Regions from separate parts of the Oceanobacillus caeni genome, predicted to be linked through region 1. Evidence: predicted binding sites of a transcription regulator. Region 1 holds the regulator's gene; the other holds the start of a gene.
The links. The regulator CtsR, encoded in region 1, represses protease genes until heat stress. The targets are predictions, from matches to a motif close to ATGGTCAATAAAGGTCAAACA.
Positions count from the first base shown of each region.

Region 1 (15,592 bases):
GTAGTTCAGATAACTTCAATTCCATATCTCCCATTTTTTCTCTATTAACTAATAATTCTTGCGGGTCACTTGCTTTTGAACCCTCAATAATATCCATTAAAGTACGCTCTGACTCTTCATCATAAATAGGCTTGTCCAAAGAAACGTAAGAATTTAGCGGTATATGTTTTTGCCTTGTAGCAGTTTTAATCGCAGTAATAATTTGACGAGTAATACAAAGCTCTGCAAACGCTTTAAAAGAGGTTAACTTGTCCTCATTATAGTCACGAATGGCTTTATATAAACCAATCATCCCTTCCTGGACAATGTCCTCTTTATCCGCTCCAATAAGAAAATATGTCCGTGCTTTTGCTCGTACAAAATTTCTGTATTTTTGTATTAAATAGTCAAGAGCATGACTATTCCCCTGATGAATTAGAGCTAAAATTCCTTCATCATCAAGCAAGTGTATGCTTTTATTTTCTTCTTCTAATCGCTCGATATTCAAGAAAAAAGCCCTCCCAATCCCACACAGTGCGCTTTAAGGAACATTATACAGTCCGTTTAAACAAGCGTCAATACTCGTTCCGGGTGATTTTTAAAATATATAGAAAAAACAAAAATGATTAAAAATTATTCGACCTTTTTCGTATTCTGTCGACAATATTCCGCAATACCTACTCGGAAAACTCCCCTCTTCTCATTTTTTCGAACTTGTTTAAGATAGATTCATCCAACTCTATTTTCGTTTGAGGTTTGATTTGTTTATGACTTTCAATATTTTCTATAATTTGCCGTTCAACATCTTTTAGTTCAATATATAATTCGCGTGCTGACTTTCTTAATGCACCTTGCGCAAAAATGGTACGTTGCTCTGTATAGTCTGAGGTTGCCACATATACTTGAGTTTTAACGTTCTTTAGTTTTTTCACTAATTTTTCAATACATTCGTCGGCTGTTTCCTTTTCTTTGGTGTAAATTACTTCAACGTTGAATTCCTGTAACTTACTTTCAGTACCTCTAACATAGTAAGCGTCAAATACAACGATGACTCGATATCCCGAATATGACTGATACTCGGCCATCAACTCAATCAAGCGATCCCGTGCTTGACCTATGTCTTTATCCTTTAATTGCTTTAATCCGTCCCATGCCCCAATAATATTATACCCATCTACTACAACGATAACCATTAGTGCTCTCCTATGGGATGCCGTCTTCGATATACTTCATATAGTAATAGACCACAGGCTACAGAGGCATTTAATGAGGAGACCTTTCCTCCCATTGGAAGACTCACTGTCCAGTCACATTTCTTTTTAACTAATCTACTAATCCCTTTTCCTTCGTTCCCTATAACAACCGCAATTGGTAAAGTGCCATCTAACTTTCGGTAATCTTCTGTTGCTTCTGCTTCTGTACCGACAACCCAAACATTCTTTTCTTTTAATTCAACAATTGTATTTGCGATATTTGTCACTCTTACCACGGGAATATGTTCCATTGCACCAGCTGCTGTTTTTGCCACAGTTGCTGTTAGCCCAACAGAACGTCGCTTTGGAATGATAACACCATGAGCCCCAGTAGCATCTGCTGTTCTTAATATAGATCCCAAGTTATGGGGATCTTCTAATTCATCCAATATGATAAAAAAAGGTTCCTCTCCTTTGTTTTTAGCATTTTGAAACAAATCATCTAATGCAGCATATTCGTATGGCGCCACATAAGCTATCACTCCTTGGTGATTACCGGAATTAATTTGATCAAGTTTCGTTTTCGGTACTTTTTGAATAATTGTACCTGCTTCTTTTGCTAATTGTTTTAGCTTCCCTTGTACATTTTGATTTAAATGTTCTGATATCATGACTTTATTAACAGATCTTCCCGTTTTCAAGGCTTCCATAACGGGATTTTTTCCCATAATAATTTCTTGATCCATTTTCCTTATTCACTCCTTCCTTCGATAACTTGCACAGCCCTTTTGAGTAACTCTTCTAAACGTTCCCCGTTTTTAGCTAAGTAATGATAACCAATTAGAGCTTCAAATGCTGTACTATATCGATACGTTTGAATACTAATATTTTTTGGCGTGGAGCCGGATTTTGCATTTCTCCCTCTTGCAACAATCCGCTCCTCTTCCTCTGATAAAATGCCTTGCTCTAACCATTCTAGAATAACTTCCGCTTGTGCCCTTCCCGAAACAAATGAAACAGCACTTTGATGCAATTCATTAGGCTTTATTTGACCTTTATTTAGAAGATACTCTCTAATATATACCTCATATACGGCATCTCCCATATAAGCAAGACTTAAACTTTTCATTTGTTTCACATCTAAATTCATGACTACTTATCCTCTTTTCCACCGTACTCCTTGTGGTGTATCTTCTAATATAATACCTTTACTTTTAAGCATATCCCGTATTTCATCAGCACGACCAAAATCACGATCTTTCCTAGCCTGATTACGTTCTTCTATTAAATTTTCGATATCTTCGTCTAACAGTTGTTGCTCTTGTTGAATATTAATACCTAAAACATTTAAGAGAGTAACAATTGTATCCTGGAACTTTCTTATAACATCTGTTGACGTTTGCTCTAGTTGCAGATAAACATTGGCTTCTTTTGCTAAGTCGAATAAGACTGAGATAGCATTTGCAGTATTAAAGTCATCGTCCATCTCATGCTCGAATTTTTCTCTTAACTCATTAATTCTGCCAATCCATTCCGTATGATGGTCAACTAAGTCCATACTTGTTTCTTTTCGATGTTCTAAATTTTGATAAGCTGTTTTGATTCGATCAAAACTATTATGTGCACTTTGTAATAATTCTTCCGTAAAGTTTATCGGATTTCGGTAATGAACGCTTAACATAAAGAAGCGAAGAACTTGAGGATCATACTTAGCTATTAAATCTCTTGCCAACACAAAATTCCCCAGTGATTTAGACATCTTCTCATTGTTAATATTGATATAACCATTATGGATCCAATAGTTTGCAAAGGTTTTTCCCGTATTTGCCTCTGATTGAGCAATTTCATTTTCGTGATGTGGAAAGGTCAAATCTTGCCCACCAGCATGAATGTCTATCGTATCCCCTAAATATTTCTTTACCATTGCGGAACATTCAATATGCCAACCTGGCCTTCCTTTTCCCCAAGGCGAATCCCATGAGATCTCCCCTTCTTTCGCACTCTTCCATAAAGCAAAGTCTAATGGATCCTCTTTCTTTTCCCCAATCTGAATTCTAGCACCTGAGCGGAGTTCATCAATGGATTGGTGAGAAAGCTTCCCATAACCTTCAAAGGCACGTGGTTTAAAATAAACATCTCCTCCGGCTTCATAAGCATACCCTTTTTCGATCAGTACTGCTATGAAGTCAATAATATCATCCATTGTTTCTGTTACTCTCGGATTGTGGGTTGCCTTTTTTACCCCTAATGCATTTACATCTTCTAAATATGCATTAATAAACCTTTCAGAAATGGCAGGAACCTCTTCACCTAATTCATTGGCTGCTTTAATAATCTTGTCATCTACGTCTGTAAAGTTTAGAACATAATCCACTTTGAAATTTCGATATTCAAAATATCTACGCACCGTATCAAAAACAATCGCCGGTCTAGCATTCCCTATATGAATATAGTTGTATACTGTTGGTCCACAAACATACATGCTAACTTTACCTTCAACTAGTGGTTTAAACTCCTCTTTTTCATGTGTTAATGTATTATAAATTTTGATTGTCATACTGATTGGTTCCCTTCTTTCAATTTGACTATTTCCTCGCGTAAGGATTCTACTTCCTGTTTCAATTCTTTAATCGTATTTGCAACAGGGTCAGGCATATTTTGATGATCTAGGTCTCTTCTCACTCTAACCCCATTTTGAACAACTACTCTTCCTGGCACCCCTACGACTGTACAATTTTCTGGAACATCTCTTACAACTACCGCTCCTCCGCCTACCTTAGAGTTTTCCCCTATTGTAATGGATCCAAGCACTTTTGCTCCTGTAGAAATAAGTGCATTGTCTTTTATAGTCGGATGACGCTTTCCCTTCTCATTTCCAGTTCCCCCTAGTGTAACCCCTTGAAATATAGTTACGTTATCACCAATTTCGCAAGTTTCACCAATAACGACACCCATTCCATGATCGATAAAAAAACGTCTACCTATTTGGGCTCCCGGGTGGATTTCAATTCCTGTAAAAAATCTACTAAGTTGCGATATTACCCTTGCAATAAAGAATAACTTACGTTTATAAAAGGCATGTGCAATGCGATGCGCCCAAATCGCATGTATACCTGAATAAGTTAGAAATACTTCTAAATATGTTCTAGCGGCTGGATCCTGTTCAAAAACAACATCCATATCCTCTTTCATACGCTTAAATATCCCCATTTTACTTTTCTCCACCCCTATCTATTTCTATTAGAAAACTTGACATTTCCTATTAGGTTAGACAAATACCTTAATTGCACTTAGAATGTTTATCTTATCTCTCTACTAAAAAAGACGTCTTTGTGTAATAAATACACAGAGACGCCTTTTTGCGCGGTTCCACTCTGTTTGGAGATTCTCTCCCAACTTGTGCTCCATTAACGGTAGAGTGCCGCTGTCATGTACTATTATTTCCATAACAGACTCCAAGGGGCACTTCAAAAATGTCACTTAAAACCGCTCTCAGCCTAGGCGATTCTCTCTGGATAAGTCAGCCACTTTCTACTTTCCCTTTTCAACGTTCCTTATATAGTTTCAATTCCGCTTTTATATTTCTAATATATTACATCTCTTTACTTTTGTGAATGGTTACGCTCCTAGTTGTTTCAAAACTTTGTCTAGGCGCGATACAATAAGTTCTTTTCCTAATAATTCAATGGCCATTGGTAATTCTGGGCCGTGCATTTGTCCAGTTGTTGCAATACGGATTGGCATAAATAATTTTTTCCCGCGATGACCAGTTTCCTTTTGCGTTGCCTTTATTTGTGCTTTGATGGAATCCTTCGTGAAATCATCTAAGTGAATGATTTTATCTGTAAACACTTGTAAAACTTCTGGAACTTGTTCTTCTTCTAAAACCTTCTTAGATGCTTCATCTAATGTAATTTCTTCTTTGAAAAACATCTCTGTCAATTCTACTATTTCTTGTCCATAACGTAATTGTTCGCGATATAACTCGATAACATTCTCAGCCCACTGTCTTGTCTCAGCATCCATATCCTTAGGAAGTCTTCCAGCTTCAATTAAATATGGCATTGCTAATTCAATGACATCTTCTGTATCTCTTGCTTTAATATATTCATTATTCATCCATTTTAATTTTTGTTGATCAAAGATAGCAGCTGATGTAGATAAACGTTCCGGATCAAAGATTTTAATTAGTGTTTCCTTATCAAAAATTTCTTCTTCACCAACTGGGGACCAACCAAGTAATGAAATGAAGTTAAATAATGCCTCCGGTAAATAACCTAAATTCTTATATTGCTCAATAAATTGAACAATATGGCTATCCCTTTTACTTAGTTTTTTACGATCTTCATTTAGAATCAATGTCATGTGCCCAAATTTAGGAGGTTCCCAACCAAATGTTTCATAAATCATCATTTGTTTAGGTGTATTTGAAATGTGTTCTTCTCCTCTTAATACATGAGAAATTCCCATTAAGTGATCATCAATTGCTACTGCAAAATTATAAGTTGGAATACCATTTTTCTTTACAATAACCCAATCGCCAAAGTCACTAGATTCAAAAGTAATATCCCCGCGAACTATATCATTAAACGTATAGGTTTTATCATCTGGAACACGAAAACGAATACTTGGTTTGCGCCCTTCCGCTTCAAAAGCTAAACATTGATCTTCCGTTAAATTACGATGCGCACCAGAATACTTAGGCACTTGTCCATTGGCTTTTTGTTCTTCACGTTCGGCTTCAAGTTCCTCTTCCGTCATATAACATTTATATGCCAAACCTTTTTCTAACAACTCATCAACGTATTTTTGGTAAATATCAAGGCGCTCTGTTTGCCGATATGGTCCATATTCTCCGCCAATATCAGCACCTTCATCCCATTCAATTCCTAGCCATTTTAGGAATTTAAACTGACTTTCTTCTCCACCTTCTACATTTCGTTTATCATCTGTATCTTCTGTGCGAATAATAAACTTTCCATCAAAATGTCTTGCATATAAATAGTTAAAAAGCGCTGTTCTAGCATTACCAATATGTAAATGCCCAGTTGGACTTGGAGCATACCTTACACGAACATCGTTTGTCATTTTCGCTTTCTCCTTTCAAGTTAAAGTAAAATTATATATTTAAAGAAGACTTCCATCAGCGGGGTTTTCCATCATCCCCCACTGACGGTTAGTCGCACTTATCGGACCTTTACGGGCAGTTGATCTCACACCTACCTTCTTTGTTTCCCTAGAAACGGTGAGAGTTTTATTGCCCGTTTAGGCAGGATAAATAATTATGTATACCAAAAAGGAAAGTGATAACGAATACTGTTATCACTTCTACTCTCTCCTTATAAGTTATACCGCTTTTATAATGCTTTTTCAAGTAATTTTGGTTTTGCAAAAATCATTCTACCTGCAGAGGTTTGTAAAACACTCGTAATTAATACCTCAATTGTCTTCCCTATATAATCCTTACCTTCTTCTACAACTATCATTGTTCCATCATCGAGATAAGCTACACCTTGGTTTTGTTCTTTACCATCTTTTATTACCTGTACCACAAGCTCTTCTCCTGGTAAAACAACTGGTTTCACTGCATTTGCCAAATCATTAATATTAAGAACACGAACACCTTGTAAATCACAAACCTTATTTAAATTGAAATCATTTGTAACAATAATTCCGTCAATCACTTTTGCAAGTTTAATTAGTTTACTATCTACCTCATGAATTTCTTCAAAATCACCTTCGTAAATTTCCACTTTAACTGGTAATTCCTTTTGAATTCTATTTAACACATCTAATCCCCTACGACCACGATTTCGTTTCAATGCATCTGAGGAATCAGCTATATGTTGAAGTTCACCTAGTACAAATTGCGGAATAACAATGGTTCCTTCTAAAAAATTGGTTTGACAAATGTCCGCAATTCTACCATCGATAATAACGCTTGTATCTAGTATTTTTACTTTTGGCTCGGTTATTTCCGTTTCGTCAGAGTCCGACATTCTACGTTTTTCCTTTTTTGATGTTCTTAACAGATTGATAAATTCGTCCCTTCGTTTAAAACCAACCTGAAACCCGAAATAACCAAGTAAAATCATAATGAAGAGTGGTAGTACTTGAGATATAACATCTATATTTATATCTTGCAAGGGTATGTTAATAAAGTAAGCAATAACTAACCCAAGGATTAAACCAATACTACCAAAGAATAAATCAACAGCTGGAATTTTAATAAGAGATTCTTCAATCCATTTTAAGAAATTAACAATAAATCCGGCCACCCAATAGGAAATGAGAAAGAATATAATTGCGCCTACGACCATACCAAGATATGGGGATGTCAACCAACTTATATCAGTTAATTTTAATAAATGAATAATAGCTGGAATGTATAAGAATCCAATTGTTCCACCAAGTATTACAAAAAATAGATTAACAATAATCTTTAACAACCCATTCACCTCCTAATTCTATTATTACCGTTCATACAATAAATAATCCTAGTAATTATTAAAAAAACTCGAATTCGCCTATCCTTTTGAGAAATAATTCAAATGAATTACTCTACAGAACATACTTCCTGCATAAGTGCGTGTTCAAAAAGGACCGAGTCGGCTAAGAACGCAACGTCCTGTGCGTCGGAATTTCGAGGCGGTGAAGCTCCCGGTACCGGAATGTATGCAGTTCATACATAAGGGACGGATAAACGAGCATTTTCAAGAAATTCGAAGTGTCATTTTTACCGGACTTTTTGAACAACATCTATTATATATAAAAGAAAAATAATACCAATTAAATCATAGCATAGCTATGATGAACATTCCATTTGGATAAATGCTAAGAAACATCCTTTTTTTGTACAGCGATACAATACTATCGTTCTATCCCTAAATCCAATGCCTCTTGAACTGATTGAACTCCAATTACTTGGATGTCCCTAGGTGGTGTCCACCCATCTAAATTATTTTTAGGACAAATAACTCGTTTAAAACCGAGTTTGGCAGCCTCTTGCACTCGCTGTTCAATTCGAGAGACCCTTCTAATTTCTCCGGTTAGTCCAACCTCACCTATAAAAATATCATCTGGTCTAGTAGGATTATCCCGAAAGCTAGATGCAATACTGACAGCAATCGCTAAATCAATCGCTGGCTCATCTAATTTTACTCCACCAGCAACTTTTATATATGCATCCTGGTTTTGTAGCATTAATCCTACACGTTTTTCCAAAACCGCCATTAATAACGATACACGATTATGATCTACACCGGTTGCCATTCTCCTTGGGTTTCCAAAACTAGATGGGGATATTAACGCTTGGATTTCCACTAAAACCGGTCGTGTCCCCTCCATAGACGCAACAACCGTGGATCCAGACGTGCCATGAGAACGTTCCTCTAAAAATATTTCTGAAGGATTCATAACCTCTCTAAGTCCCTCTTCCTTCATTTCGAAAATCCCCATTTCATTGGTAGAACCAAAGCGATTCTTTACCCCACGTAAAATTCGATAGGTATGATGCCTTTCACCTTCAAAATAAAGAACCGTATCTACCATATGTTCTAGCATTCTCGGTCCTGCAATTGCTCCCTCTTTTGTAACATGACCTACAATAAAGATAGGAATGTTATTTATCTTTGCCAAGCGCATTAATTCTCCTGTACATTCTCGCACTTGGGAGACACTTCCTGGGGCACTAGTTACCTCTTCTTTAAATATCGTCTGAATGGAGTCAATCACTACAAAAGAAGGCTTAATTTGTTCCACATGTCTTGAAATATCAAATAAATTTGTTTCGGAGAGCACATATAGTTCTTCTGATTTAATCCCTAAACGATCCGCTCTTAATTTCGTTTGACGGGTTGATTCTTCTCCTGAAATATAAAGCACAGGTAAATGCTTATCTGCTAATTGTGCTGAAATCTGCAATAATAGTGTAGATTTACCAATTCCGGGGTCACCACCAATTAATACAAGGGATCCCATTACAATCCCTCCACCGAGAACACGATTAAACTCTTTCATAGTCGTCGTAATTCTTGGCTCTTCTTGGGATTCAATAGATGTAATCCGTTCAGGTTGGGCTACCGCACTTCTGGCTACATTAAATATATGTCTCCCTTTACCTGATGATGCTTCCATTTCCTCCACTAAAGTGTTCCAATTATGGCATCCTGGGCATTTTCCCATCCACTTTGCAGACTCATATCCACATTCCTGACACACAAACTTTGTCTTACGCTTCGCCAAGCTTCTCGTTCCCTTCTCCCTTTTAATTGTAACTTACTTTTTTAATGTATAGGTTACATCCTCCTTTCAATTAAAAGCAAATGAACCACAACTTTGCCACAATTTTTTAGTACAAAAATCTTTCTTGTCTTGGGCTTTGATTTCTCGCTCTACCATACTGAATTGCATAAGTGTTGCTAAGGTAGAGGCCAAGTTGTCTAAGATGATGGAAAAGCTAGAAGAACATTATTCTTCTAGCTTTTCATGAAAACTTATGAAAGGAGAATAAAATCGCCTTTATTACTTAAACCGATTTTCACTTTCTGTCCTTTTTCTATCGTTCCTTTTAGCATTTCTTCAGATAATAGATCCTCGATATTCTTTTGAATGGATCTACGTAATGGACGTGCCCCATATTCAGGATCAAATCCCTCGCTAGCAATCTTTTCAATTGCCTTATCAGTAAGGGAGAGGTCTATTTCTTGTTCATATAATCGGTCATGTAACTGTTTAACCATAAGCGTAACAATATCTTTCATATGCTTTCTTTCCAAGGAATGGAAGACAATTGTCTCGTCAATACGGTTTAAAAACTCTGGACGGAATGCTTTCTTTAGTTCGTTCATTACTTTAGATTTCATATCTTTATATTCTTGGTTGTCATCTTCCATTGCAAAACCAACATATTTATTTCGTCTCAATTCGCTTGCACCAACATTAGACGTCATAATAATAATTGTATTTCGGAAATCAACTAGACGGCCTTTCGAATCTGTTAAACGACCATCTTCTAATACTTGCAGTAAAATGTTAAACACTTCTGGATGTGCCTTCTCAATTTCATCAAGTAAAACTACAGAATATGGTTTACGACGTACTTTCTCAGTTAATTGTCCACCCTCTTCATAACCTACGTATCCAGGAGGTGAACCAACTAAACGTGCTGTCGCATGTCGTTCCATATATTCGGACATATCGATTCGAATCATAGCATCTTCATCAGCAAACATCACTTCAGCCAAAGCTCTAGCCAATTCTGTTTTACCAACTCCTGTTGGACCTAAGAAGATAAATGACCCGATAGGACGTTTTGGATCTTTTAACCCCGCACGTGCTCTACGAATGGCTTTAGAAATAGCTACAACTGCTTCTTCTTGACCGATTACACGTTTATGCAAAGTTTCTTCCATATTTAGTAGTCGATCACTTTCATCCTTAGTTAATTTAGAAACAGGAACCCCAGTCCAGCTTGAAACAACGCTAGCAATATCGTCTATTGTAACTTTAGAATCCATTTGTCCTTGTTTTTCTTTCCATTCTTTCTTCGTCTGTTCTAATTCCTCACGATAACGCTGTTCAGAGTCCCGTAAGGATGCTGCTTTTTCAAACTCTTGACTCTGAACTGCTGCATCTTTTTCTTTCCGAACCTCTTCTAATTTATGCTCCAATTCCTTTAAATTTGGTGGAATGGTATATGAGCGTAGGCGGACTTTAGAGCCAGCTTCATCTATTAAATCAATTGCTTTATCAGGAAGAAAACGATCTGTAATATAACGATCCGATAGGGTAGCAGCCGCTTCAATTGCATCGTCTGTAATCGTCACTCGATGGTGTGCCTCATAACGATCGCGTAATCCACCTAAAATCTGAATGGTTTCCTCCACAGACGGCTGATCTACTTGAATTGGTTGGAATCTACGTTCTAACGCTGCATCTTTTTCAATATATTTACGGTATTCGTCTAATGTTGTAGCTCCGATACATTGTAACTCTCCACGAGCAAGGGATGGTTTAAGTATGTTGGACGCATCAATTGCTCCCTCTGCTCCACCGGCTCCAATTAGTGTATGTAATTCATCGATGAATAAAATAATATTACCAGCCTGACGGATTTCTTCCATTACTTTTTTCAAGCGGTCCTCAAATTCACCACGATATTTGGTCCCCGCGACAACAGTACCCATGTCTAAAGTCATAACGCGTTTATCACTTAATGTTTCTGGAACCTCGTTATCTATTATTTGTTGTGCCAATCCTTCAGCAACAGCCGTTTTCCCTACACCAGGTTCACCGATTAGCACAGGGTTATTTTTTGTTCTTCTACTTAATACCTGAATAACACGTTCAATTTCTTTTGCTCGACCAATAACTGGATCAATTTTTCCGTCTCGAGCACTTTGGGTTAAATCTCGCGCTAAAGAATCTAATGTTGGTGTATTAGCACTTGATTGCTGGCCCCCTCTACCTTGTCGGCCGGCTTGTGATTCATTGCTACCTAATAATTGTAGGACTTGTTGTCTTGCTTTATTTAAACTAACTCCAAGGTTATTTAAAACTCTTGCAGCAACACCTTCACCTTCACGAATAAGGCCTAATAGGATATGTTCAGTTCCAACGTAGGAATGACCTAACTTCCTAGCCTCATCTTGTGAAAGCTCTACAACCTTTTTTGCGCGAGGTGTATAATGGATGGATTGCATAGGTTGTTTACCAACACCTATTAACTTTTCCACTTCCTCTTGAATTTGGCTAATCTCTAGGCCTAATGATTGTAAAGCTTTTGCAGCAATTCCATCTCCTTCACGTACAAGTCCTAAAAGGATATGCTCAGTTCCTATATTATTATGACCAAGGCGAACTGCTTCTTCCTGGCTTAACGCTAGTACTTTTTGTGCTCTCTCAGTAAATCTTCCAAACATCATAATAGCTTCCCTCCTAATTCTCTAACTGTAATCTTTCACGGATGAGTGACGCCCTAAGTACATCACGTTCTCGGGATGTTAATGTTTTCTTTGCATAGTGTTGAAGAAATCCTGGTTGTATAAGTACCATCAACTCATTAAGTATATTTCTAGAGGTATCTTTAATGATACCTAAATCTATTCCTAATCGCACGTTTGATATGCAATTAGATGCCTCTTTTGATTCGATTATTCTACTATAGGCTAGCACACCATAAGAACGAAAGATGCGGTCTTCTAATGCGGTAGGCGACTCCCTCATAATTAAATCTCTTGCATTTCGTTCATGATCTATTAGCTGATTTACTACACTTTCCAGATCGCCTACAATATCTTGCTCCGATTTTCCTAATGTGATTTGATTAGAAATTTGGAAAATATTCCCTAGCGCTTCACTGCCCTCACCATAAATTCCTCGAACAACTAGCCCCAACTGGTTAATAGCTGGCATCATTCGATTTATTTGTCCTGTGAGAGCAAGTGCTGGTAAATGCATCATAACAGAAGCACGCATCCCTGTACCAACGTTGGTTGGACAGGTTGTTAAATACCCTTTATTTTCATCAAAAGCATAATTTACCTTTTCTTCTAACCAATCATCTATTTCAAATGCTTTATCTAAAGCATGACGTAACTGTAAACCAGGAAAATAAAGCTGGATACGAAGATGATCCTCTTCATTTACCATAATAGATACTTGTTCATTTTCAGAGATTATTACTGCCGATTCATTCGTATGTTTAGCAAGATTAGGGCTTATTAAGTGCTTTTCTACTAAAACTCGCTTTTCAATAGCAGTTAATTCTCTAATAGGGATAAATTCAAAATTATGATAACTATTAAATGACTTGTTTGCATATTCTTTTTCAATAAGTTTCCTTACTTCTGCCAGTTTCTCCTCTTCAGCAATAATAGGATAAGGTATACTTGCTATATTTCTTGCTAGGCGAATGCGGCTACTCATTACAATATCACTACTCGGCCCTTCTTCACGCATCCAAGGGCTAATAGCATCATTCATAAAATGTTCGAGTGTCATGCATTATCACCTGCTTCTTTATCTCTTATATTAGCTTCAAGCTCCTTTATTTGATCCCTTACTTTAGCTGCCTCTTCAAATGCTTCATTTTCTATCAATTGCTGTAATTGACTCTTGTAATGGTTCAACTGACGTTTCATTTGTATATCATTACCTGCACGTTTAGGTATTTTTCCATAATGTTTTGTATTACCAGCATGAACACGTCTTAATATTGGATCTAATTTATCCGAAAATGTTTCATAACAAGTAGCACATCCAAACTTGCCAACTTGCTTAAATTGAGCAAATGTCATTTTACATTGTGGGCATTGCAGATCTTTCACTTTCTGCAAAGTTGGATTATCTATTTTCGACGTATCAAAATTAAAAAGACCTGATAATAAATTATGAAGAGAATAAGCTTCTTCCTCTGGATACGTCACATAACCTTTTTCTTTTGCACATACATTACATACACTTATTTCCGTCTTTTTACCATTAATAACTTGTGTAAAATGCAGTGTCGCTGGACGTTTATGACATTCTTGGCATTCCACTGTTTCTTCCCCCTTTACAACTACTGGTATTAGAAAACTTGGCATCCGCCAAGCCTTTCGGTGGATGGCTTAGTTGCACTTATGCAGACGGGAAAGATTTTATACTTTCCTACCTGCCAAGGTAATTCCCTTTGTATAGTAAATTTAAACTAAAAATACTTTAGTTGTGATAACATAGCGGTTAAGATTCTGGAACGTATTTCATCTCTTAACGGAAGGTTAAATGCTAAAGTGGTACGTTCCATGGCACTTAGCATAATTTTCGCCTCTCGTTCCGTTATAATTTCCTCTTCTAAGAGTCGATCTAGTATGTCAGTAGCCGATCGTTGGGATATAGTTGGATTAGCCATTTCAATAATCTCATCAATTAATGTAGATTTATCCTTATGCCTCACTCGCATAATACGAATGTATCCTCCACCACCACGTTTACTCTCTACAATGTAACCTTTTTCTAACGTAAAACGAGTATTAATAACATAATTAATTTGTGATGGAACACACTGGAAGCGATTGGCGACTTCACTTCTCTTTATTTCAATTGCATTTTGGCCTTTCATTTGAAAAACAGTTTTTAAATATTGCTCAATGATATCTGAGATATTACTCATCAGATCCATCCCCTCTTGCACGTTGTTAATGTCAGTATTTTCAATGCATTTGACTTTGACTATCTTTGACTATACTCTTATTATACGCCAACATTTTTGAGATGCAAATACCTTTTATATATTTTAGACAAAATTATTGAAAACAAAACCTTACACCTAATTATACGTGTAAGATTTTTAGAATCAAAAGCGGAAACTCCCTTACAGCACGTGTTCAAAAGGAAGGATAAGAGTCGGCTAAGAACTAACGTACTATTGAAACGCTACCCAACACAGGGGTATGTCGACGACGTTACCGCAAAGATTGTTTTAGTCGGCCCTCCTTTAATTCGGTTCTAGTGCGTCGGGAGTCGAGACAGCGAATTCCCCGGTACAGTTAATACGTGAGGAATGGAAAAGCGAGCTAAGGGAGGACACACTAAAGCTGGACGTGACTTTTCTTAAAAAAATATAATAAGCTAAATTAAAGCTTAATTATGATATGTTTCGTACCCCTGTTAATCTTGATAATTCATCATAAAGTTTTATTTTATCGATTCTTTTGTTCCTTTCAACTTTAATTTGAACATTTCTCATTCTTTTCTCAATATTAGTAATTTCAATAGAAAGAATTTTTACATCAAATTGTTCAAATAAATTTACTAATAAACTCAGATTCGTATTATGGTCAATAGTAATATTTACGGAAGAGAAGGAACGCCTGCTTTGAAATAACTTTTCAAAGTTATTCAGGAATACTAAGCTAATTAATATAATTAATGTAGCTAATATAGCCGCACCATACATACCTAATCCAACAACTAATCCTAAACCTGCCACTGTCCAAATAGACGCTGCCGTAGTTAAACCTCTTATTGTTCCACCGTAAACGATAATCGTACCTGCCCCTAAAAATCCGATACCACTAATTACATATGAAGGTATTCGTGCAGGGTCGAAACGTATATTACCATAAGTATCAATTAATGATGAAAAACCATAGAGCGACATTAACATCATTAAACAAGAACCAACACCTACTAAAATATGTGTACGGAAGCCAGCAGAATGATTATTCATTTCTCTTTCAAAGCCAATAAGTCCTGATAGAAGAAGTGCAATTAGTAAGCGAATTGCTATAACATAAAAGTCCTCTCCTAATATTTGATTTACGTAAACTATAGGAAATCCCCCTATCTAAAAGATATAATAACAAAACAACTCTAAAGATAGAGTGGTATTAAAATTTATGTGTCAATCCTTAATTTTATGCTGTCTTATTATAATT
Region 1 is NZ_JBHTKV010000019.1:54,617-70,208, forward strand. It holds gene sigH (RNA polymerase sporulation sigma factor SigH) at 1-487, opposite strand, end outside; gene ACFQ18_RS13390 (NYN domain-containing protein) at 657-1,172, opposite strand; gene rlmB (23S rRNA (guanosine(2251)-2'-O)-methyltransferase RlmB) at 1,172-1,918, opposite strand; gene ACFQ18_RS13400 (Mini-ribonuclease 3) at 1,924-2,322, opposite strand; gene cysS (cysteine--tRNA ligase) at 2,329-3,729, opposite strand; gene cysE (serine O-acetyltransferase) at 3,726-4,382, opposite strand; T-box leader at 4,517-4,729, opposite strand; gene gltX (glutamate--tRNA ligase) at 4,791-6,260, opposite strand; gene ACFQ18_RS13420 (PIN/TRAM domain-containing protein) at 6,530-7,621, opposite strand; gene radA (DNA repair protein RadA) at 8,043-9,416, opposite strand; gene clpC (ATP-dependent protease ATP-binding subunit ClpC) at 9,668-12,097, opposite strand; gene ACFQ18_RS13435 (protein arginine kinase) at 12,111-13,175, opposite strand; gene ACFQ18_RS13440 (UvrB/UvrC motif-containing protein) at 13,172-13,714, opposite strand; gene ACFQ18_RS13445 (CtsR family transcriptional regulator) at 13,864-14,325, opposite strand; gene ACFQ18_RS13450 (MgtC/SapB family protein) at 14,800-15,384, opposite strand.

Region 2 (15,592 bases), on a different contig from region 1:
GAGTATGATACATTATGCGAAAAAGGCAAATAAAAATGTGCTTGTTCATTTTGATTTAATCCATGGCCTAAAGTCAGATGACTATGGAATGGAATTTTTGGTACATGAAATGAAACCAGATGGTATTTTATCTACCAGAGGAAATGTGGTTACGTTAGCAAAAAAACACCAATTATTAGCGATTCAACGTATGTTTTTGTTAGATAGTATCGCACTTGAAAATAATTTGAAATTGATTAATCGTATTAAACCCGATTGTGTTGAGGTGCTTCCAGGTATCATGCCAAGCATCATTAAACAAATTTATGATAAAACAAATCTTCCTATCATAGCGGGAGGGTTAGTAACAAGCTCAAATGATGTAAAGGCAGCGTATGATGCAGGAGCAATTGCTGTTTCAACTTCAAGAAAGAATTTATGGCATTTATCATAATAAGAAATAATATTTTATCATTGACAACGTTTTCAGTGTGTAGTAACATCTAAACATAAGTTAATATTGTGACGGAGAAATGGAGTCCCACACGTTTATCGTACTTTTATAAAAAAAGGGTATGAATAATTAGTGTGGGCTCTTTTTATTTCACGTTAGGGAAATTTAGCAAGCGACGCTAACATTTTAACGTTTCAAGTAAAACAAAAGGATTAATAAGTTCAATCTTTATATTTCTCTGTAGGAAAAACATTATGGATTCGTTAAAGGACGAGTGAATAAAGTTTTTCAAAATAACATAACTTGCTTATAGATACATCTAAGAAACGGAGGTATGGTAGAAATGTCAGAATTTCTGGCTGAACTTATAGGAACTATGATCGTTATTATTTTCGGTGGAGGTGTCGTAGGTGGTGTAGTATTAAAAAAGACGAAAGCCGAGAATTCTGGTTGGGTAGTGGTTACCATTGGCTGGGGTCTTGCTGTGACAATGGGGGTTTATGCAGTAGGTAAATTTACTGGTGCCCATATCAATCCTGCTGTAACATTAGGGTTTGCAGCAGCTGGTGAATTCCCGTGGGCAAAGGTCCCACTTTATATTACAGCACAAATGATTGGTGCATTTATTGGAGCGGTTATTGTTTTTCTAAACTATTTGCCACATTGGAAGGCAACAAAGGATAAAGGAGCGAAATTAGGAGTGTTCGCAACAGATCCAGCAATACGAAGCCCTCTATCCAATTTGGTTAGTGAGATAATTGGTACATTTGTCTTAATGATGGGACTGATGTTTATTGGTGCAAATGAAATTACAGAAGGATTAAATCCGATTATTGTTGGTGCTTTAATTGTAGCAATTGGAATGTCATTAGGTGGTACAACGGGATACGCAATTAACCCGGCTCGTGACCTAGGACCGAGAATTGCTCATGCAATTCTACCGATACCAGGGAAAGGTAAATCGGACTGGGGGTATGCTTGGGTTCCTGTCTTTGGTCCAATAATTGGTGGTGTTTATGGCGCCCTATTTTATAATGCGATATTTCTAGGGAATTTTTCCGTGATGTTCTGGGTATTAAGTGTTTTTGTAGCCTTAATAGTAATTGTCGCTGCAAATATTGAATTGAAAAAGAAAGAAATAATATCAGCTAAAAACAATTAGTTAGGAGTGTAGCAAATGAGTGAGAAGTTTATTTTATCTTTAGATCAAGGTACAACAAGTTCACGTGCAATATTATTTAATCATAATGGAGAAATAGTTCAGACAGCACAAAAAGAGTTTGAACAATTTTTTCCGCACCCTGGTTGGGTTGAACATGATGCCAATGAGATTTGGACAAGTATTTTAGCATGTATTTCTGACGTATTACGAAAAGCAGATGTGTCAGCTTCACAAGTTGCTGGGATTGGAATTACGAACCAAAGAGAAACTGCAGTAGTATGGGATAAGAATACAGGTAAACCAATTTATCATGCAATCGTTTGGCAATCGCGACAAACAGAAGATATTTGTAAAGAGCTAGCTGATCAAGGCTATCAAGATATCATTCGGAAAAAAACTGGGTTATTAATCGATCCATATTTTTCAGGCACAAAAGTAAAATGGATACTTGATCATGTGGATGGAGCTAGAGAGAAGGCCGAAAATAATGAGTTAATGTTTGGTACAATTGACACTTGGCTTATATACAAACTTTCTGGTGGAAAGGTGCATGTAACTGATTACTCTAATGCTTCCAGAACATTAATGTATAATATTTATGATTTAAAATGGGATGAGGAATTATTAGATATTTTAACGGTTCCAAAAAGTATGCTGCCAGAAGTACATCAGTCTTCAGAAATCTATGCTAAAACCGTGGATTATCATTTCTTTGGCCAGAAGGTTCCAATAGCAGGAATTGCCGGTGACCAACAAGCAGCATTATTTGGCCAAGCGTGCTTTGAAAAGGGAATGGCTAAAAATACGTATGGAACAGGTTGCTTTATGCTAATGAATACAGGTGAAAAAGCCGTTGTATCCGAAAAGGGGCTATTAACAACATTAGCTTGGGGAATTGATGGGAAGATAGAATACGCATTAGAAGGAAGTATTTTTGTTGCTGGTTCCGCTATACAATGGCTACGGGATGGGTTGAGAATGATTAAATCTAGCCCACAAAGTGAAGCATATGCAAAGAGTGTTGAATCTACGGACGGAGTATACATGGTTCCGGCATTTGTTGGACTAGGTACTCCATACTGGGATAGTAATGCAAGGGGGGCCGTATTTGGCTTAACTCGTGGAACAACAAAGGAGCATTTCATCCGTGCTACGTTGGAATCTCTAGCGTATCAATCAAAAGATGTCCTAAATGTTATGATTTCTGAATCAGGCATGGATCTAAAAACGCTACGTGTTGATGGTGGTGCTGTTGCAAATGATTTCTTGATGCAGTTTCAAAGTGATATTCTAGGTGTTCCGGTTGAACGACCAGCTATACAAGAAACCACCGGTCTAGGAGCAGCATATTTAGCTGGTTTAGCTATAGGATTTTGGGAAGATAAAGATGAGATTGCTAAACAATGGAAAAATGAACGTACTTTTACAAATCAAATGAATGAAGAAGATAGGAATAAATTGTATTCCGGATGGAAGAAAGCAGTGGAAGCAACTAGAGTATTTAAGTAATTTAGAAGTATATAGGTGTAGTAAAGACTTTTAAGTACCAAATATAAGAGAAATTGCTGTTGAATGTTATATCAAATGGTGCTATACTAATGGTAAGTTAATAATCTGCTCGGAGAGATGGAGAACCGCAAGCAACTAATGCAATGGCATTAGTCTGTTTGTGGTTCTTTTTTTGGGTAGAGTTTTTCAAAATTGGTAATACTACCTATAAGGAGTGTAGACAATGAATAACTTTTCAAGCTATAAACGTGAAGATATATTTCATAATCTAGAAAAAGAAAAATTAGATCTTTTAGTAATTGGTGGTGGGATTACTGGAGCAGGAATTTCATTGGATGCTGTAACAAGAGGATTAAAAACGGGACTAGTTGAGATGCAAGATTTCGCTGCAGGTACTTCAAGTCGTTCCACGAAACTTGTTCATGGTGGTCTTCGTTATTTAAAACAATTTGAAATAAAAATTGTAGCCGAAGTTGGGAAAGAAAGAGCGATTGTTTATGAAAATGGGCCACATGTAACAACACCAGAATGGATGATGCTCCCATTTCATAAAGGTGGCACATTTGGTCCGTTTACAACAAATATTGGACTTCGGGTTTATGACTTTCTTGCTGGCGTAAAAAAACAAGAACGTCGAAAAATGTTAAGCGCGGATGAGGCGTTGAAAAAAGAACCACTAGTAAAAGACCAAGGCCTAAAAGGTGCAGGGTATTATGTGGAATATAAGACAGATGATGCCCGATTAACCATTGAAGTAATGAAAAAAGCCGTTGAAAAAGGTGTCCATGCAATAAATTATGCAAAAGTAGTGGAATTACTTTACGATGGATCTAAAAAAATAATTGGTGTAGTTGTGGAAGACCAAATTACTGGTGAAAAACATGAGGTATTTGCGAAAAAGGTAATTAATGCAGGTGGACCATGGGTAGATAATTTAAGAGAAATGGATGGATCTAAAAAAGGAAAAGCATTACATTTAACAAAAGGTGTTCATTTAGTAATACCAAAAGAAGTTTTTCCACTTAAACAGGCGATATATTTTGACACTCCTGATGGTCGGATGGTTTTTGCAATACCGCGTGAAAATAAAACATATGTCGGAACAACGGATACAACCTATCAGGGTGATATTGCACATCCACAAATAACAGACAAGGACAGAGATTATTTACTTGAGGCAATAAACTATATGTTCCCATCACTGAATATAGGACCAAATGATATTGAATCAAGTTGGGCTGGATTACGGCCGTTAATTGCGGAAGAAGGTAAAGGTAATAGTCCGAGTGAAATCTCTAGGAAAGATGAAATCTTTATCTCAGATTCTGGACTTATATCCATGGCAGGCGGAAAATTAACCGGATATCGGAAAATGGCGGAACAAGCTGTCGACACAGTCGTAAAACAATTAAAGGAAGAAGAAGGAATACTTTATCCTGAATCTGATACAGAAAAAATGCCGATATCTGGTGGAGACATAGGTGGTTCTAAAGGGTTCGACCGTTTTAAAGAGCAAAAAGTTAGAGAAGGAATAAACTTAGGTTTAGATAAGGAAACTGCATTAAAACTTGTTCAAAAATATGGTACAAATGTAGATTTAGTTTTTGATGTATATCAAAACCGCTCTGAGGAAGCTAAGGAGGAAAATATCGACCCTGACGTGTTCGCAATGATTGTTTATGGAATTGAACATGAATTAGTTTATAAACCTATTGACTTTTTCATCCGGAGAACAGGTGCATTGTTCTTTGATATAAATTGGGTGCATCAACATAAAGAAACTGTCATCAATTATATGGAAAAAGTTCTAAAATGGAGTAAGGAACAAAAGGAAGTGTACACCAAAGAATTAGATCAATTACTTTATGAAGCTGTACACCCAATAAAGGAATAATGTCTCTTTACCTAAATCCAAATCTAAAAGGGCAGCCGTTATGGCTGTCCTTTTAGATTTGTAACACCAAGTATTCGAAAAGGCTTAAATGATTATCCAAGAACTAGGTATATATTTAGAAGATTATATATGGTATACTTTTTTCGTATGTTCGAAAAATAGGGGGATACACATGTCACATGTAACAAATAAAGAAAAGAATAAAGTAAATAATATCGTCCCTTATATTCCAGATGGTGATTTTTATTTTACAAAAGGTGTTGAGGCATTCCGTAATCGGAAATTTGATATTGCATTAAAATGGATGAAAAAGGCTGTCGAACAAAAGCCAAATGAACCATTATATCAATGTCAGATGTCTATTATATATACTGAAATTGGTGCGTATCATGCAGCCAATCAATTATTAACAAACGTATTACAATCAAGTGATTATATTGATTGTTATTATTTAATTGCTAATAATTATGCGCATTTAGGACTATTAAATGACGCGAAAAAATATGCAACTTCATATCTTGATAAAGAACCAAATGGCGATTTTAGTGATGATGCCAAACAGTTATTAGAGTTGATTGAAATTGATGACGAAGAATTGGATGAATTTGATTTAGAAGATGAGGATGAGCTTCTTATTTATCAAGAAACTGCCTTTTTTTATATGGAAAAGATGGAATGGGATAAGGCATTACCGGTTATAGAAAAAATGGTTGAACTATTTCCGAATCATGAAATTCCAAAACATGACTACGCGCGAGCGTTATTCTTTTCAGGTCGAAGGGAAGAGGCTTTACAGAAGGAATTAGAACTATTTGAAGAAGACCCAACTTCATTATATAGCCTAACGAATTTAGCAATCTTTTATTATGAATTAGGTCAAAACGAAAAAAGTGATCCATTTATTCAAGCTATAAGTAATGTATACCCAATACATGAACAGCAAAAGCTAAAAATAGCGGTTACGTTAGCTCGTACTGCAAATTTTGAGGAAGCATACCTTCGATTTCGCTCAATTGCAAAAGGAAAAGTGAAAAATCACTCCTCTTATTATCGCTGGTACAGTACTACTGCTTATCACCTAGGAGAGCCATCTAAATCCATAGAGTTATGGAAAGAAGGGTGTCACTTACATCCACATTTATCTAAGGAAAAAGGGCCTTGGAATTGTTAAATAAGTCCGAAAAGCCAATGAGCAGAATAATAGACGTACTGCGTTTATTTTAATAAGCTAGAGATGACTGAAAGTGCAAGTTCAAAAGAAGGACTTTTTTGAACATGCTTTAAATAAATAGGATTAAAGGGGCGAAGAAAATGTCCGATGAACGAATCTATGATGTAATTATTGCGGGTGCAGGTCCTGCTGGTATGACCGCTGCTGTATATGCTTCACGTGCAAACTTATCAACGCTTATGATCGAGCGGGGAATTCCTGGTGGACAAATGGCTAATACGGAAGATGTCGAAAATTATCCAGGATATGATCATATTTTAGGACCAGATTTATCTAACAAAATGTTTGATCACTCTAAAAAGTTTGGTGCAGAATATGCTTATGGAGATATTAAAGAGATTATAGATGAAGGCGACTATAAAACGATCAAAGCTGGCGATAAGGAATATAAGACAAAAGCATTAATCATTGCAACAGGTGCAGAGTATAAAAAACTCGGTGTCGAAGGTGAAGATGAACTAGCCGGCCGTGGCGTTTCTTATTGTGCGGTTTGTGATGGTGCATTTTTTAAAGAAAAAGAACTAGTCGTCGTTGGTGGTGGTGATTCAGCCGTTGAAGAAGGTGTTTATTTGACACGTTTTGCAAATAAGGTTACCATCATTCACCGTCGTTCGGAACTAAGAGCACAAAAAATTCTTCAAGATCGTGCATTTGATAATGAGAAGATTGATTTCATATGGGATACCGTTGTGAAGAAAATTAACGGTCCTGAAGGTAAAGTGAGCAGTATTACTTTAGAAAACACAAAAACGGGTGAAGTAACAGAATTTCCTGCTGATGGAGCATTTATTTACATCGGTATGGTGCCATTAAGTACACCATTCGAATCACTTGGAATTACAAATAATGAAGGTTATATCCCAACAAATGAAAATATGGAAACGAATGTACCGGGAATTTTTGCAGCTGGTGATATTCGAGAAAAACAACTTAGACAAATTGTGACAGCTACCGGCGATGGAAGTATTGCTGCAGAATCAGCTATCAAATATGTCGAAGAATGGCAAGAAAGATCCAAAGTCTCTAATTCATAAGGTATTGTGATTTTTACGAAGTTTTAATCCTGCTGTAACACAGGTGAAATAAATATGGGGTACAATTAAAATAACTAATTGACCCCCTTTTATAAATAGATTAGTTACTTGGCACAGGTTTGAAACCTGTGCATTTTTTTGTTCTAAAAAGACTTATTACAATTTTCTACATCAAATGATTATTATTGTTAAAACTAGGAAAAAACAAAAACTCTACTGTCATGGAAGTTTAGTGTTATTCATAGTATAATATGTAAGGAAGATAAAATATATTAATGAAACTAGCGTAATGATAAAAATCCTTCCATTAAGGTATTTTAAAGGGGACATACAGGATGAGCGATAAAAATACAGAAACAAAATTAGTCATTATTACTGGAATGTCAGGTGCTGGTAAAACAGTAGCTGTACAAAGTTTTGAAGATCTAGGATATTACTGTGTAGATAATTTACCCCCTACTTTATTACCAAAATTTCTAGAATTAATGAAGGATTCCGCTAATACGATACAAAAAGTTGCAGTTGTCATGGATTTAAGGGGTCGGGAATTTTTTGACTCCTTATTTGATGCGTTGGAATCTTTAGGGAAAGAAGAATGGTTAGATGAACATATTCTATTTCTTGATGCGAAAGATGAAAAATTAGTTAGTCGATACAAAGAAACAAGACGTTCCCACCCACTAGATCCTGGTAGTTTACCGCTTAATGGTATCAGACAAGAGCGAGAAATTCTAGATCTTCTGCGTGGTAGAGCTCAACGAATTATTGATACAACAAATTTAAAACCGAGAGAATTAAGAGAGAAGATTATTAATATATATTCCGAAGAGGAACAAGAAATTTTCTCTGTGCATATGGTTTCTTTTGGATTTAAACATGGAATACCAATTGATGCGGATCTTGTATTCGACGTGAGGTTTTTACCAAATCCTCATTATGTAGGTAATTTACGACCGTTAACAGGTTTGAATCAAGAGGTTTCTTCCTACGTATTTAAGTGGTCTGAGACACAAACATTTATTGAAAAAGTTTTAGATCTATTACGGTTTATGCTCCCTCAATATAAAAAAGAAGGAAAAACACAATTAGTCATAGGTATCGGTTGTACAGGCGGACAACATCGTTCCGTAGCATTAGCGGAATACTTCGGTAAAGAACTATCCTCTAGCTATATAACACATGTAAGTCATCGCGATATTGATAAAAGAAAGGGAAACTCCTAACATGATGAAGAAAGAGCAACCACGTGTAGTTGTCATTGGGGGCGGAACTGGTATGCCGGTTCTTCTTAGAGGTTTAAAAAATTTGCCAATTGATCTCACAGCACTAGTTACCGTTGCTGATGACGGTGGTAGTACAGGAAGAATTCGAAGCGAAATGGCAATCCCTGCCCCAGGTGATATAAGAAATGTAATTGCAGCGTTGTCTGATGCGGAACCTATGTTACTTGATCTTTTTCAACATCGTTTTTCTGATGGTAATGGTTTATCAGGTCATTCACTAGGAAATTTACTCTTAGCCGCAATGACCTCCATTACTGGTGATTTTTATGATGGAATACAAGAAATTTCAAGAGTACTCAATGTAAAGGGAGATATTTTCCCGATTTCTAACCAAAATATGACTTTACATGCTAAGTTCACGGATGGGACATATGTTTGTGGAGAGTCCAATATACCTAAAGCAAATAAAAAAATTGAACGTGTATTTTTGGAGCCAAACCCGATTAAGCCACTTCCTAATGCTGTACGTGCAATCGAGAATGCTGATTTAGTCATTATTTCTCCAGGTAGTTTATTTACAAGCATCATGCCCAATTTAATTATCCCGCAAATTGATGTTGCATTAAGGGAAACGCAAGGGAAAGTTGTTTATATTTGTAACGTTATGACGCAACCTGGGGAAACTACTGGTTTTACCGCATCTGATCATATTCAAGCAATTCAGAATCATATTGGTACTGGATGTGTTGACTCTATTGTTGTACATAACGAACCTATCGAACAATCGATTCGTGCGATTTATGCAGAAGAAAATGCTGAACCAGTTGTATACGATATTGAAAAATTGGTCGATATGGGATTGGAGATTATTGAAGGAGATATTATTAATCATTCAAATAAGACCGTAAGACATGATAAAGAAAAAATTGCAAAGCTATTATTTTCGATCATCGACAAATAATTGGGATAAAATGCGAGTTCAAAAAGGACCGTGGTCGGCTAAATGCGTAACGTTTTATTGCAACGCTGCTATTACCAACTAGAAATGCGAAGCGTCATTTTCACCGGACTTTTTGAACAACCTCTTAAAAGGAAGGGAGGGGATTACGATGTCCTTTGCTTCAGAAATAAAGAAAGAACTGACAAGCCTAGAAGTTGATGAATGTTGTAAACAAGCTGAATTAACTGCATTAATTCGGATGAACGGTGTTATTTCTGTCAATAGGTTACAATACACGTTAGATGTTCAAACTGAAAATGCTGCAATCGCTCGAAGAATATACACGCTTATAAAAGCAAATTATGATCCACCAGTAGAGCTACTTGTTAGAAAGAAAATGAAGCTTAAGAAAAATAATGTTTACATTGTTCGCTTAAAGGAGAAGGTACGTGAATTCTTAATGGAGTTAGGAATTTTAAAGGATTCATATACGGTTGTAAGAACGATATCTGATAAATACTTATCTAAATCTTGTTGTAAACGTGCCTATTTACGTGGTGCATTTTTAGCTGGTGGTTCCATTAATAATCCCGAAACATCATCTTATCATTTAGAGATTTTTAATAATTATGAGGATCATAATAATGAGTTATTCGAATTACTTAATTCATATGGTTTACGTTCAAGAACGTTAGAACGGAAAAAAGGTTATATTGTCTATATGAAGGAAGCAGAAAAAATTACTGAGTTTCTAGGAATAATAGGAGCACATAATGCATTATTTAAATTTGAGGATGTTCGAATTGTAAGGGATATGCGAAATTCCGTTAATCGATTAGTGAATTGTGAAACTGCGAATTTAAATAAAACGATTGGAGCAGCTTTCCGTCAGATAGAGAATATAAAACTTATAGAAAACACAGTTGGTCTGGATAAGCTTCCAGAAAAATTGCAAGAGATTGCTAAGTTACGGGTCGAGCACCAAGATGTCTCGTTAAAAGAATTAGGGGAATTAGTTGGAAGTGGAAAGATTTCCAAATCTGGTGTAAATCACCGCCTTAAAAAGATAGATGAGTTTGCAGAAAAAATCAAGCAAGGTGAATTTGTTTAGCGGATAAGAAAGTATGATACTATCTTATCTACATAAGTCACCAGCTAATAGTGTATTCTGATTATATTAAAGTTAAAAGGGGATATTTTCCTTTTAACTTTACATATGATATAATACATGTAATTTACAGTATAAAATTTAATTTTTTAGATAGTTAGCAACATGGGATGGTACAAAAGAAAAACAATGTTAGCGCTTACTCAATTGGGAGGATGAGAAGTTTGATTGAAAAACAGATAAAGGTAGAAATAGAGTCGGGTCTACAAGCTAGACCAGCGGCACAATTTGTTCAAGAAGCAAACCGCTATGCAGCGCATTTATTTTTAGAGAAAGATAGTAAGAAAGTAAATGCCAAAAGTATAATGGGGCTTATGAGTTTAGCTATTGCATGTGGAGAAGAAATTAAATTAATTGCGGATGGTCCTGATGAAGAAAATGCAATTGATCATTTATGTGAATTTGTTTCCAAAAAATAAGATATAAAAACTCCCTTTCGAAAAGTTGAAAGGGAGTTTTTATATCTATTATTTTTCTGATTGACGTTCTAGAATTTTGTCAATTAATCCATATTCAACGGATTGTGGAGCAGTCAAGAAGTTATCACGTTCCGTATCACGTTCTACTACTTCTAGAGGCTGTCCAGTCTTCTCAGCAAGGATTTCGTTCATGCGTTTTTTGATTTCTATAATACGTCTTGCATGAATTTCAATGTCGGTTGCTTGCCCCTGTGCTCCACCTAATGGTTGGTGAATCATAATTTCACTATTTGGTAGGGCATATCGTTTTCCTTTTTCCCCCGCTGCAAGTAAGAATGCTCCCATAGAAGCAGCCATTCCAATACAGATAGTGGATACATCTGGTTTAATAAAGTTCATCGTATCATAAATTGCCATCCCAGCAGTAATAGAACCACCTGGTGAGTTAATATATAATGAAATATCTTTCTCTGGATCTTCAGCTTCTAAGAATAATAATTGTGCAACAATGGAGTTTGACACATTATCATCGATTCCGCTTCCAAGTAAAATGATACGGTCTTTCAATAAGCGTGAGTAAATATCATATGCACGTTCACCACGATTAGTTTGTTCAATAACTGTAGGTACTAAATTCATAGTAAATCCTCCCTTAATAACAATAGTTTAGCCAAAATGTTATATTTCCATAATAGCTCAATGGTCAATGAAGGTCAAACAAAAACGTTCGACAAATTGGATACACTTTCCATTTTTCCCATAATTTTATTTAATAAACCAAATAAACCATTGGAAAGTTTGAAATCCCTTCATTTTATCATTATTGACTATTATCCCACCTCAAGCTTCCGGGGAACAAAGAAGGTAGGTGGGAGAAAGGTCCGATAAGTGCGACTAACCATCAGTGGGGGATGAAGGAAAAAACCACTGATGGAAGTTTTCTTTATGGCTTCATTAGAAAACTTGGCATTCGCTAGGCTTTAGCGAATGCCTTAGTTGCACTTATGCAATTCTTTAAGGTGGGGCGAGTAATCGGAGCCCCAGACGGGAAAGATGTTATACTTTCCCGCTAAAAAAAAGAAAGTATATTTCTACTTTTCTTTCCCTAAAATTTTATTTAACGATTTGGTTCATAAATATCCCAAGCTGTTTTTAATGAGGATACAATATAATCTGCTATTTCTTCGACATTTTGCTTGTCCGTTGCTACTTTGGAATGATGTTCTTCGTATATTGGCTGTCTTTTTTCAAATAGTTCTTTCATTTCTTCATAATTCTTTCCTTGAAGAACCGGTCGATTATCTATTATCATACTGATTCTTTCTTTCCATGATTCCCAAGATAACGAAAGGTAGAATACGATAGAATTAGCTAAGCAAGTCTCTTTTATTTCTTCTTGTAAAAATGCGCCACCACCAAGTGAAATAATTTTGAGTCTTTGATTTTTACAAAAATCCTGAATGATTTCTTTTTCTTTTTCACGGAATGTTTTTTCCCCAAATACCTGGAATATTTGGGGGGTAGGCATGTTGAATTGTTTTTCGATTTCTTCGTCTATATCAATGAAATCGCGATAAAGTTTTCTTGCAACAGCTTTACCGATTGTTGTTTTTCCTGCTCCCATAAATCCGATAAGCACAATATTTTGTTCTCTGAGAGAAACATTATTTAATCCCATTTTAATCCTCTTTCTCTTTGATAAGTTAAGGATATTATAATGTAAATTCATAATTTTGTAAAAGAGGTCACATAGGTACTAGGTGTCAAGTTTTTTGGCAATGTAAATGGATTAATTAAAGACTTGAATCTAGTAAAAGTTAAGGTTATAATAATATATGTGTCCAATTTTATATTATGCGCCCATAGCTCAGCTGGATAGAGCACTGGTTTCCGGTACCAGGTTTGTCGGGGGTTCGAATCCCTCTGGGCGCGTTAGATGAAGTCAAGTGTAGCAAGGGATAAAAGATGTTTTCTTCCCTTGCTATTTTACTATGAAAAAGGTGATTTTCAAACGGATTTCAAACATGTGGATCCAATTCACTGAATAGAAAGATTTTTTAGTAGGATTAGCACTGGTGTAACGAGAAAATCAATTAAACCTAACTAAAAGGAGTCCCAAATGATGACTATAGTTAAAGTGAAGAATATTACTATAGGCGAAGGAATGCCGAAAATCTGCGTACCGATTGTAGGAGAGACCGTTGAAAAAATAGTAGAAGAGGCAAAGTATCTTACTACTCTTGAGGCCGATGTAGTGGAATGGCGAGTTGACTTTTTTGAACAAGTTGAAGATATCAATCAAGTAAAAGAGGCATTAAAGAAAATACGAAAACGATTGCCACAAACCCCTATCATTTTCACGTTTCGTAGTTTAAGAGAAGGCGGACAAAAGGAAATTAGTACATCTTATTATATGGAATTAAATCGTATAATGGTTCAAACCGGGCAAGTGGACATGATAGATGTAGAATTGTTTAACGATGAAAAAGATGTAAAACATTTGATTGATGTTGCTCATGACCATCATGTGTATGTGATTATTTCCAATCATGATTTTCATAAAACTCCAAATAAAGAGGAAATTGTAGCCAGATTACGAAAAGGGCAAGAGCTAGGTGGGGATATTCCAAAAATTGCTGTTATGCCGAAAAATACGGCTGATGTATTGACATTATTGGATGCGACAAGAGAAATGAAAGAACATTATGCCGATCGCCCGATTATTACGATGTCAATGGCTGGAAAAGGTGTAATTTCTCGCTTGGCTGGTGAAATATTTGGCTCAGCATTAACATTTGGAGCGGCGAAGAAGGCCTCAGCACCAGGACAAGTAGCTGTTAATGAATTAAAAAACACTTTATCTTTATTACATAAAGCTCTTTAAGACGAATATGGAATTGAAATTGCCACAGAACAGTCATGAAATATCGAGAACAATTACATATACCATCATCAACTAATATAAGGAGAAAACAATGATGTTACATATTAACTTTTATACGAAGGAGAATTGTTCTTTATGTGTGGATGCAGAAGCACTCTTGTCCACATTCAAAAGAGATTACCCTTATGAGTTAGAAATGCGTGATATATACTCAAATGACGATTGGTTAGAAAAGTACCAATTATTAATTCCAGTTATCGAAGTAAACGGAAAACAATTGAATTGTGAGGAAATTAATTATGACTCAGTTGAAGAATTATTAAAAAATGAGTTTAAAAGGGAAGCCAACAAATAACGGTCTTTCCTTTTTTTATGTTCTTTTCCACTGTTTGTCATGATTATGAATCTTTTATTTGTATATTCATTAAACTATGTTATAATTAAAATCAGCTGGGACATAATAAAACCGCATGGGACATATTGTGTCCAGTTAGGAAGGGATTATATGAGAACTTTTACTGAATTGCAACAGAAATTGGTGCCAGATCTTTTGAAAATTATGCAACAACGTTATTTTATTTTACAAGCTGTCGAGAACTTTGAACCAATTGGAAGAAGAGGCTTGGCAGATCATTTAAATATGACGGAAAGATATGTCAGAAGTGAAGTTGATTTTTTACATAAACAAGCACTTCTTGATGTAACGTCAAAGGGTATGTATATTTCAAAAGAGGGCAAATTAGTTCTTGAACAATTATCTGGCATGATGCGGGAAATTGTCGGATTATCTGTTTTAGAAAAGCAAATTCGGGAAAAGTTAAAAGTAAGAAACGTTATTATTGTCCCTGGAAACAGTGATGAATATGAATGGGTAAAACAGGAAATGGGTAAAGCATGTGTTACCTATCTTAAAAAGATTGTTACTACTCGTTCCATTATTGCTGTAACTGGTGGAACAACAATGGCAGCCATTGCCGATGTAATGACTCCCTTAAATCACCGGATTTTATTTGTTCCTGCTCGTGGTGGGGTTGGAGAGAAGGCTGAGAACCAGGCAAGTAGTATTGTTTCCCAGATGGCGCATAAAGCGAATGGTGAGTATCGTCAACTATTTGTTCCAGACCCAATAAGTGAATCAGCATACCAAACATTAATTGACGAACCAATGATTAGGGATGTTTTAGAACATATTAAAGGTTCGAACATCGTCATTCATGGTATAGGTGATGCAAATACAATGGCCAAGCGAAGAAAGACATCCGAAGAAACAATGCGTAAACTTATAACCAATCATGCGGTTAGTGAAGCCTTCGGATATTATTTCAATCAAGATGGGGCTGTTGTTCATAAAGTACGAACAGTTGGATTACAACTGGAAGACTTATCATCAATTGATCATGTAATTGCGGTTGCTGGAGGAACTTCTAAGGCAGAAGCTATAGAATCATACTTTAAACAAGGAAAAAGTGATTTATTAATTACAGATGAGGCAGCTGCAGAACAGATTTTAAGAGGGAAATCCTTTTAAATATATGTTCGAGGAGTAGAGGAGAAATCATCTACACTTTGAACAAACCTATATAAAAAACATTAGGAGGAATTTTTAATGGCAGTTAAAGTAGGTATTAATGGTTTTGGAAGAATTGGACGTAATGTTTTCCGTCAAGCTCTAAAAAATGATAATGTAGAAATTGT
Region 2 is NZ_JBHTKV010000001.1:133,588-149,179, reverse strand. It holds gene ACFQ18_RS00755 (glycerol-3-phosphate responsive antiterminator) at 1-433, shown strand, start outside; gene ACFQ18_RS00750 (MIP/aquaporin family protein) at 777-1,595, shown strand; gene glpK (glycerol kinase GlpK) at 1,611-3,104, shown strand; gene ACFQ18_RS00740 (glycerol-3-phosphate dehydrogenase/oxidase) at 3,328-4,998, shown strand; gene ACFQ18_RS00735 (tetratricopeptide repeat protein) at 5,171-6,169, shown strand; gene trxB (thioredoxin-disulfide reductase) at 6,310-7,263, shown strand; gene rapZ (RNase adapter RapZ) at 7,599-8,486, shown strand; gene ACFQ18_RS00720 (gluconeogenesis factor YvcK family protein) at 8,488-9,447, shown strand; gene whiA (DNA-binding protein WhiA) at 9,596-10,537, shown strand; gene ACFQ18_RS00710 (HPr family phosphocarrier protein) at 10,759-11,013, shown strand; gene clpP (ATP-dependent Clp endopeptidase proteolytic subunit ClpP) at 11,062-11,652, opposite strand; gene ACFQ18_RS00700 (shikimate kinase) at 12,131-12,691, opposite strand; tRNA gene ACFQ18_RS00695 (tRNA-Arg) at 12,870-12,945, shown strand; gene aroD (type I 3-dehydroquinate dehydratase) at 13,133-13,897, shown strand; partial or broken gene ACFQ18_RS00685 (hypothetical protein) at 13,924-13,992, shown strand; gene ACFQ18_RS00680 (glutaredoxin family protein) at 13,989-14,252, shown strand; gene ACFQ18_RS00675 (sugar-binding transcriptional regulator) at 14,403-15,425, shown strand; gene gap (type I glyceraldehyde-3-phosphate dehydrogenase) at 15,504-15,592, shown strand, end outside.
Region 2: clpP (ATP-dependent Clp endopeptidase proteolytic subunit ClpP) is a predicted target of CtsR. The motif match lies at 11,713-11,733, and genes of this name have one in related genera.